DNA from 3 places in the Castellaniella sp. GW247-6E4 genome. Region 3 is predicted to be linked to each of the others. Evidence: predicted binding sites of a transcription regulator. Region 3 holds the regulator's gene; each other region holds the start of a gene.
What was found. Region 3 encodes HrcA, which represses chaperone genes, less so after heat shock. Its sites were predicted from a motif close to TTAGCACTCNNNNNNNNNGAGTGCTAA; they were not measured.
Positions count from the first base shown of each region.

Region 1: the regulator HrcA is predicted to act here: its motif matches at 1,172-1,198, upstream of rpoH (RNA polymerase sigma factor RpoH).
Region 2: the regulator HrcA is predicted to act here: its motif matches at 1,830-1,856, upstream of ABS761_RS05040 (co-chaperone GroES).

Region 1 covers NZ_JBELOI010000002.1:208,105-211,378, forward strand. The annotation lists gene ABS761_RS04065 (endonuclease/exonuclease/phosphatase family protein) at 1-299, shown strand, start outside; gene ABS761_RS04070 (FadR/GntR family transcriptional regulator) at 323-1,069, opposite strand; gene rpoH (RNA polymerase sigma factor RpoH) at 1,238-2,140, shown strand; gene ABS761_RS04080 (hypothetical protein) at 2,335-3,201, opposite strand.
Region 2 covers NZ_JBELOI010000002.1:407,244-410,517, reverse strand. The annotation lists gene ABS761_RS05050 (ABC transporter substrate-binding protein) at 1-926, shown strand, start outside; gene ABS761_RS05045 (N-acetylmuramoyl-L-alanine amidase family protein) at 962-1,684, shown strand; gene ABS761_RS05040 (co-chaperone GroES) at 1,918-2,205, shown strand; gene groL (chaperonin GroEL) at 2,241-3,274, shown strand, end outside.
Region 3 covers NZ_JBELOI010000010.1:59,870-63,143, forward strand. The annotation lists gene hemH (ferrochelatase) at 1-947, opposite strand, end outside; gene hrcA (heat-inducible transcriptional repressor HrcA) at 1,002-2,015, opposite strand; gene ABS761_RS12950 (NAD kinase) at 2,135-3,058, shown strand; gene recN (DNA repair protein RecN) at 3,073-3,274, shown strand, end outside.

The DNA of each region.
Region 1 (3,274 bases), on a different contig from region 3:
CGGTGGCACCGCAGGGTGGCGGCGAAATCCACCGCCTGCGGCGCACTGTTGCGCGTCTGCGTGGGCATATGCCCTGGACTGCAGACCGTGGCCTGGCGAGCGTGCCCGAGCTCGGCATCAACGGTGGTGCCCGCCTGACGCTGCCGCCGCGCACATTCCCGGCGGCCTTTCCCTGGCTGCGCCTGGATCGGATCTATCAGCGTGGTTTTGCCGTGCGGCGGGCGCGCGTCCTGTACGGCGCTCCCTGGAAGCAGCTCTCGGATCACGCCCCTCTGGTGGCCGAGCTCGAGCTGCCCTGAGCCCCGATTGGATTTGCCGCGGGCTATCCCGGCTGACGGACGAGTTCCTGGGCCTTGCGCAGCCGTTCGCGGCTGTTGGCCAGGTGTGTGCGCATGGCGGCGCGGGCCGCGTCCGGGTCCTTGCGCGCAATGGCGCTGTAGATGTCCTCGTGCTCGAGGTGGACCCGGTGCAGATAGTTGCCGTGGCCGTCTTCGGCCAGCGCAGCCGAGTCGATGCGGGTGCGCGGAATGAGCGCCTCGCCCAATTGCTTGAGGATGTCGTGGAAGTAGCGGTTGCCTGTGGCCGTGGCCACCAGCAGGTGGAACGCGATGTCGGCCACGACCGCGTTGCCGGTATTTTTCTGGATATGCTGGGCGAATTCGTCGAGGATGCCGCGCAACTGCTGGACCTGGGCCTCGGTGCGCCGTTGCGCCGCGAGGCCGGCAGCCTCGGTCTCGAGGCTGATGCGCAGTTCCAGGATCGCCATGATGTCGAGCATCGTGAGGATGTCCTCGGCATGGATGCGCAGACGCTGTCCGCTCTGGGGCTCGAGCAGGAACGTGCCGATGCCGTGCCGCGTCTCGACCAGGCCCGCCGCCTGCAGCCGCGAGATGGCCTCGCGGATCACCGTGCGGCTGACGCCGAAGGCCTCCATCAACTCGGACTCGGTGGGCAGTTTTTCGCCGACGTGGAACTCGCCGTTGCGAATGCGCTCGGACAGCACGGCGACGACGTTCTGGGTCAGGTTGCGCGAGCGGCGCTCGGGCATAGCGGTGGAGGCCGACGTCATGGGTATTTTTTGCGAGGGGTACGCCATTATATGATGGCGGATCGGCCCAGGATCGGGGAACTTTCCAGCGCCCGCGCGGTCCCACGGTAAGGCAGCCGAAAATTAGCACTCTACACCATAGAGTGCTAACATATCACTGGGAATCTCCCTTTCGAGGACCAATCGAACATGAGCAATTCTTCGCAATCCCTGGCGCTCGCGCCGGCCAATCTGGCCGTGGCGATCTCCAATCCGGGTGCGTTGGGCACGATCGAGGCATACATCAGTGCCGTCAATCGCCTGCCGATGCTGAGCGCCGAGCAGGAGGCCGACCTGGGCCGCCGCCTGCGCGACGAGGATGATCTGGGTGCCGCCGGGCAGTTGGTGATGTCGCACTTGCGCCTGGTCGTGTCCGTCGCCCGCCAGTATCTAGGGTATGGCCTGGCGCACGCCGACCTCATCCAAGAGGGCAATATCGGCCTGATGAAGGCCGTGCGGCGCTTCGATCCCGATCGCGGCGTGCGGCTGGTGTCCTTCGCGGTCCATTGGATCCGGGCCGAAATCCACGAGTACGTCGTGCGTAACTGGCGCCTGGTCAAGGTTGCCACCACCAAGGCGCAGCGCAAGCTGTTCTTCAACCTGCGCCGCATGCGTCCGGATGGCCAGACCTTGGCGCCGGGGCAGATCGATGACATTGCCCGCGAGTTGAACGTCCGCCCCGAGGATGTCTCCGAAATGGAGGTGCGTCTTTCGGGCGGTGAGTGTGCCCTCGAATCGCCTCGGGGCGACGAGGACGCGTTCACGCCGATTTCCTGGCTCTCGGCCGAAGGCGAAGAACCCTCCCAGGTGCTGGCCCGCCGCGATCGCGACACGCTCCACGGCGTCGGGCTCGAGCAGGCCATCGAGGCCCTCGATCCCCGTTCCCAGCGTATCGTACGGGCGCGCTGGCTGCGCGACGAGGGCGGTGCCACGCTGCATGAGCTGGCCCAGGAGTACGGCATTTCCGCCGAGCGTGTGCGCCAGATCGAGGCAGCGGCGTTCAAGAAACTGCGCGCGGCGCTGGCCGAGCAGCACGAGGCACTGGTGGCCTGAGCCCGGCGGACCCGGCCGCGTCTTGCGCCGCGACGCGGTCATAATTTTTTTCACTTCGATGGCCGCCGAGTGGAAACTTTTCACCACGCGGTCGGACTAATTCGTCATGGACTCGTCCGTCGGTCCTCCGGGGCCGCGAGGGTCTTGTCGTCCGCTTCAGCTTCTCCTCTTCCCCTCCCTATCGAAGCGGATGTTCACGGGATACCTGCATGGGTATCCCTTTTTTTTACCTCGAAGGCGTCGCCGGCGGGCGATGCGCGGGATTTTCTCGCCGCGGCCTGAACCAGCCAGAGCGTGATGGCGACCGATGCCGCCAGTGCAATCCCCAACGCCGCCTGCCATGGTCCGAGCGTGATCGCGAGCGCCAGCGTGGCGCAGAAGCCTGCCAGGCTGACAGTCCCGAGCAGCGCCGAGCGCAAGGTGGCGATCACGCTGGCGCTGCCGATGCGCTGATGGATCGTCACCGCGATCACGGTGTAGCCGATCGGAAAGGCCAGCAGCAGCCCCGACCCGGCCGATCCCAGCCGCTGGTTCAAGGTGGTGACGGCGGCCACCAGCACGCCGGCCAACAGCCCCCTCAGGAGCAGCAGGCCGGTGCCGCCGACTTTGCCTTTGGCCGTGGGGACAGGGGACAGGAACCGCGCACCGATGGACCAGCAGGCCCATGTCGCCAGGGCAAACAGCGTCGCCGCCAGCCAGACCTCGGCGGGCAGGAGACGGAGCATGGCCGCGGACAGCAGCCAGACCGTGAGGGCGCCGGCCAGGGCCGCCAGGGGCCTCGCCCGACGCGCCGCCGCGAGGTAGGCCAGCAAAAAGAGCTGGGTGGCGCACAGCGACAGCAGGGCATATGTGGCGGCCTGCGCGATGAAGGGCGCGGAGGCCTGGGCGCCGAGGAAATAAAAGCCGGGGCCAAGCACGATCGGCAAGCCCGCCAGCGCCCCGCCGATGCGCGGACCGAACGCCCCCACCGACCAGGTGACGGCGATCACGACGAATGCCGTCGCGACCATGCGGATGACCAGAGCGTCGATCGAAAGGCCCGATAGCAGCGATGCCGGCATGACTCAAAATCCAGGGTTCAGAAGCGCCATCGTACGCAATCGTGGGCAAACCTTCCAGTTCACCGCGTGGGTT
Region 2 (3,274 bases), on a different contig from region 3:
TGGATTCGCAATCCAACCCCTTGATCGCCAAGGCGATGGCCACCAAGGCGGTCGACGACGGCGCGTACGCGATCATGGGGCCGATCTTCTCCGGCTCGGTGCTGGTGAGCATGGAGGTCGCGCGCGAGGCGCACGTTCCGAATTTCGTCGGGGGCGAGGCCTCCAGCATCACCGAGCGCGGCAATCCCTACGTTTTCCGCACCTCGTTTTCCCAGGCCAAGGCCATGCCCAAGGCCGCCCACTACATGGCGAGCATCGCGCCGGGTAAATCGGTGGGGATCGTCTATGTCAACAACGATTTCGGCAAGGGCGGCCTGGATGTCATCGCCCCGACACTCAAAAAACTGGGCATGCCGATCGCGGTGGAAGTTCCGACGAGCCAGGGCCAGCTCGATTTCTCCAGCCCCGTCCTGCAGCTCACGCGCAGCAAGGCCGATCTGCTGTTCGCCTACCTGAATGTCGAGGAATCCGCGCGCCTGCTGGGCGAGCTGAAAAAGCAAGGCTGGGATAAGCCCATCATCGGCGAGACCACCATCATGCAGCAAAGCGTGATCGACCTGGCGGGCGGGGCCGCCGAGGGCGCGCGCGGCCACGTCGGACTGACCATCGATGCCCCCAATCCCCTGGTGCGGGATTTTGCGCAACGCTTCGAAAAAACCTACGGCTACAAAAGCAGCCATGACGGCCTGAAGGGCTACACCGGCATGTACATCCTGAAGGCGGCCACCGAGCGCGTGGGCCGGATCGACCCGGAGGCACTGGCGGCGATGATGAAGGGCTTGAGCCTTTCGGCCAAGGATCATCCCGGCATCCTGATGGACGTGCACTACGACGACAAGGGTGACCTGGCGCGCGAAAGCTATGTGGTCGAGGTCCAGGACGGCCGGCAAGTCGTCATCGAAACCCTGCCTGCGGTGTTCAAGTAAGCCGCGCCAGGCCGCGCCCCCGCAGGATCGGCCCCATGGCACCGCCCCGCCCTTTCCGCGAGCGCCTCGCGCGCTGCCTGCTCGCAGCCCTGCTCATCGCCGGCGGCCCGCCGGCCGCGTGGGCCGCGCACATTCTGGTGGATGCGGGCCACGCGCCGGCGCAGCCGGGTGCGCGCGCGGCCAGCGGCCGGACCGAATACCTGTACAACCGGGAGCTGACCGCCGCGCTCGCCCGCGCGCTGGCGGCGCTGGGAGAACGCGTGACGCGGATGGAGGGCGGCGCGGCCGGCATTCCCCTGGCGCGGCGAGCGGCGGACGCGCCAGACACCGACCTCTTCGTATCCATCCACCATGATTCGATACAGGCGCGGTATATCGACGCGGGGCGGCAACACGAGTTCGCCGGCTATTCGATCTTCGTCTCCCCGCGCAACCCGCGGTACGCGGACAGCCTGCGCTGCGCCCGCTCGATCGGCGACGCGCTGCTGGCCGCCGGGGAACGCCCCTCCAACTACCACGCCGAGCCGGTGGCCGGCGAGAACCGCCCCTTTGTCGATCACCGCCGGGGCATCCACCGCTACGACGACCTGGTGGTGCTACGGACCGCGGCCATGCCGGCCGTGCTGATCGAGGCGGGCGTGATCGCCAATCCGGATGAGGCGGCACGCCTCGCCAGGCCCGATACCATCAGAGCGCTGGCGCAGGCGATCGCGGGCGGCGCCCATGCCTGCCTGCGCTCGTCCGCGAGTCCACGGTGAAACCCCGGCCCAGACAAGGGCCAGCGCTGGGATCGCTGGGTCCATCAACACCAGCGCGGCTGTCGCGAACGGCAGTCAGCGCCGCCGGCGATCATTTGTAACAACCCCTGTCCCCCTCTTGAATATCCCGTGATCGTCCTTATAATTAGCACTCGATGGAGATGAGTGCTAACAAGCGCCTTGCACCGCACGGCATCTCCCGCGTTTCCTTAATTCTTTCTAGGAGTTCCTCCATGGCACTGCGTCCTTTGCACGATCGCGTGATCGTCAAGCGTCTGGACAACGAGCGCACCACCGCCTCGGGTATCGTCATCCCTGATAGCGCGGCTGAAAAGCCCGATCAGGGCGAAGTCCTGGCCGTCGGCCCCGGCAAGCGCACCGAGGACGGCAAGGTCCTGCCCGTTGACCTGAAGGTCGGCGACAAGGTGCTGTTCGGCAAGTATGCCGGCCAGTCCGTCAAGGTCGATGGCGAGGAAGTCCTCGTCATCCGCGAGGACGAGATCTTCGCCGTCATCCAGTAAGCCTCGCGCACTGTACATCATTCAAGGAATTCAACATGGCTGCAAAGCAAGTTTTCTTCGGTGACGACGCCCGTTCGCGCATCGTCCGTGGCGTCAACATCCTCGCCAACGCCGTCAAGACCACCATGGGCCCCAAGGGCCGCAACGTCGTGCTGGACCGTTCGTTCGGCGCCCCCACCGTGACCAAGGACGGTGTGTCCGTCGCCAAGGAAATCGAACTGAAGGACAAGTTCGAGAACATCGGCGCACAACTGGTCAAGGAAGTCGCCTCCAAGACCTCCGACAATGCCGGTGACGGCACCACCACTGCCACCGTGCTGGCCCAATCCATCGTCGAGGAAGGCCTCAAGTACGTGGCCGCCGGCATCAGCCCGATGGACCTCAAGCGCGGCATCGACAAGGCCGTCGCGGTCGCCGTCGACGAACTGCACAAGCTCTCCAAGCCCTGCACCACCAGCAAGGCCATCGCCCAGGTCGGCTCGATCTCGGCCAACAGCGACGCCTCGGTGGGCGAGATCATCGCCAACGCGATGGACAAGGTCGGCAAGGAAGGCGTGATCACCGTCGAGGATGGCAAATCCCTGGAAAACGAGCTGGACGTCGTCGAAGGCATGCAATTCGACCGCGGCTACCTGTCGCCCTACTTCATCAACAACCCCGACAAGCAAGTCTCCGTCCTGGATGATCCGTACATCCTGATTTTCGACAAGAAGATCAGCAACATCCGCGACCTGCTGCCGGTGCTCGAGCAAGTCGCCAAGTCCAGCCGTCCGCTGCTGATCGTGGCCGAGGACGTCGAGGGCGAGGCCCTGGCCACCCTAGTCGTCAACAACATCCGCGGCATCCTCAAGACCACCGCCGTCAAGGCGCCGGGCTTCGGCGACCGCCGCAAGGCCATGCTCGAGGACATCGCCATCCTGACCGGTGGCACGGTGATCTCCGAGGAAACCGGCCTGTCGCTGGAAAAGGCCACCCTCGAATTGCTGGGCCAGGCCAAGCGCATCGAGGTTGCCAAGGAAAACACCACGATCATCGACGGCGCAGGCGATGGCAAGAACATCGAGGCTCG
Region 3 (3,274 bases):
CCCGCGCCGAGAAAGGCCTCGCGACACTGCATATCGATTTCCTCGAGGGTCTCCAGGCAGTCGGCCAGGAAGCCCGGACACATCACGTCGACCGTGCCCACCCCCTCGCGCGCCCAATCCCGCAAGGTGGGCAGCGTATAGGGCTGCAACCAGGGCGCGGCGCCGAAACGGCTCTGGAAGGCCACGTGCAGGCGGGCGCCGTCGGCGCCCAGTCGCTCGCGCAAGGCGCGGGCGGTGGTCATGCATTCGCGGAAATAGGGGTCGCCCCGGCGCACCGAGGCCTCGGGCAGGCCATGAAAGCTCAGCAGCACGCGGTCGGGAACGCCGGCGGCCGCCCAATGCGTCCGCAGGGCCTCCAGCAGCGCCTCGATATAGGCCGGATCCCGGGGAAACGAGGCCATGAAACGCAGCGCCGGCTGGCGGCGCAGTCGCGCGGCGTAAGCGCACACCGCATCGACCGCGGTCGCCATCGTGCTGGCGGCGTACTGTGGATACATGGGCGCCACCAGGATGCGGCCGCAGCCCTCCGCGCGCAGGGCGTCGACACCCGCGGGGATCGAGGGATTTCCATAGCGCATCGCCAGGCGCACGCGCGCGTCGAGGCCGCGCCCGGCCAGGTCCGCGGCCACCGCATCGGCCAGGTCGCGGCTGTACACCAGCAGCGGCGAACCGCGCTCGAACCAGATCTCGCGGTACTTCGGCGCCACGGCCGCCGGGCGCCGGGTAAGCACGAACAGGCGCAGGATCACCTGCCACAGCGCGGCCGGCAGCTCGACCACGCGGGGGTCCGACAGGAACTCGCCCAGGTAGCGGCGCACCGCCGCGGGCGTCGGCTCGTCGGGCGTGCCGAGGTTGATCAGCAAGACGCCCAGCGGGCCGGGCCCCGCATCGGGGGCATCGAGATCCAAGGCGGTGGGATCCGGGAGTTCGGGCAGGAAACGGGACATGTGAATGGATGGCGGAAACGAGGGGTCTATCGAGGTGCGGGGGGCCCAGCGCCCTCAGGAGGCCGAATGGCCAAGGGCGTTTGAGAGCATGCGGGCGGTGAGATCGACGATGGGGATGACGCGCTCGTAGGCCATGCGCGAGGGGCCGATCACCCCCAGCGTGCCGATGACCTTGCCGTCCACGCCGTAGGGCGCGGTGATGACCGAGACATCCTCGAGAGGCACCAGTCGCGAGTCGCCTCCGATATAGATCTGCACCCCCTGGGCATGGCTGGAGACATCGAGCAGATGCAGCAGGTCGGTCTTTTGCTCGAACAGGGCGAACAGGCGCCGCAGGCGGTCCATGTCGGCGGTCATCTCGGAGATCCCGAGCAGCTTTCCCTCGCCCGAGATCACCACCGCCTCGTCGTCGGACGTCTCGGTGCTGGTGCCCGCCTCGACCGCCGCCTGCATCAGCCGGGAGATGTCGGTCCGCAGGGACGAGAGCTCGCCGGCCAGCGCCCGGCGCACCTCGTGGAAAGATCGCCCCGAGAAATTCCGGTTGAAGAAATTACTGGCCTCGAGCAGTTCGACCTCGGTGTACTCGCGAGTCACGAACAAGATGCGATTCTGGACATCGCCCTCGGGCGTGACAATGATCAGCAGGACGCGCCGGTCGGACAGCCGGATGAACTCGATGTGGCGAAACACCTGCGAGCGCTTGGGGGTCAGCACCACGCCCGCGAACTGCGACAGGTTCGACAACAGCGAGGCGGCCGCGGCCACCGCCCGGCCGGGCTCGGCCGCCGGCAGGAATTCCTGCATGCGCTCCGCCGAGCCAGCCTCGTAGGGCTGCACCGTCAACAAGGTATCGACAAACATCCGGTAGCCCAGCGGCGTGGGCACGCGCCCCGCCGAGGTGTGGGGGCTGTGGATCAGACCCAGGTCCTCGAGATCGGCCATCACATTGCGGATGGTCGCCGGCGACAGATCGAACATCTTTGAAAGCGTGCGCGAGCCCACCGGCTGTCCATCGTCGATGTAGCGTTCGATCAGCGCCTTGAGCAGCGCCTTGGCTCTGTCATCCATGTGCCGTCCCAGTACCGGGAGGCTCGTCCTGCGGCATCTACCGCAGCGCAGCGCCGAGCATCCCCCTATAATCGGATTCTGCCCCTATTATTCCATTAATCGGCGAGGTATTCCGTCCCATGCACTTCAAAACCGTGGCCATCGTGGGCCGATACCAGGATAGCGGCCTCGATGCGCCGCTGCGCCGGCTCGCCGGCACCCTGCGCCACGCGGGCTGCGACGTGCTGATCGAGGCGGATACCGGCCGCAACACCGGTATCGCGGAATACCCCCTGGCCTCATTCGAGGACATCGGCCAGCGCGCCGACCTGGCCATCATCATGGGGGGCGACGGCACCATGCTGGGCGCCGCCCGGCGCCTGGCCACCAGCGGCGTCTCCATGATCGGCATCAACCACGGCCGCTTGGGCTTCATCACCGACATTCCCCTGGGCAGCGCCGACGAGGCCATCGCCAGCATCCTCAATGGCGGCTACGAGCTCGACGAACGCATCCTGCTCGAAGGCCGCGTCATGCGCGGCGCCGAGCAGATGTATTCCGGGCTGGCGCTCAACGACGTCATCATCAACCGCGCCGGACGCGGCGGCATGATCGAGCTGCGCGTCCAGTTCAACGGCGCCTTCATGTACAGCCAGCGCGCCGACGGCCTGATCATCGCCACACCCACCGGCTCCACCGCCTATGCCCTGTCGGCCAACGGCCCCATTCTGCATCCGCAGGTCAAGGCCCTGGTGCTGGTGCCGGTCGCTCCCCAGACCTTGTCCAACCGCCCGATCGCCCTGCCCGAGGACGGCGTGCTGAATATCACCATCCGGGCCCTGGGCCGGGTCGAGTCGGGCGCCAGTATCCACTTCGACATGCAGACCTGGTCCAACTGCCAAGAAGGCGACCGCATCGACGTGCGCCGCAGCCCCCATCGCGTGCGCTTCCTGCACCCGACCGGCTACAGCTATTTCGCCACCCTGCGCAGCAAACTCAACTGGAACCGCATGCTGCACCCCTGGGGCGACCCCGATGCGGACGCCGACACGGACACCGACTGAGACCGGTCCATGCCATGCTGCGCGAGCTGCACATCAACGACTTCGTCATCGTCACCCAGGCCGGCCTCGACTTCGAAGCCGGCTTCACCGTGTTCTCGGGCGAGACCGGCGCCGGCAAGTCCATCCTGATCGATGCCCTGTCCCTGGCGCTGGGCGAGCGCGGCGAGGCCTCGTTGCTGCGCGAGGGCGCCGAACGCGCCGACATCAGCGCCCGAT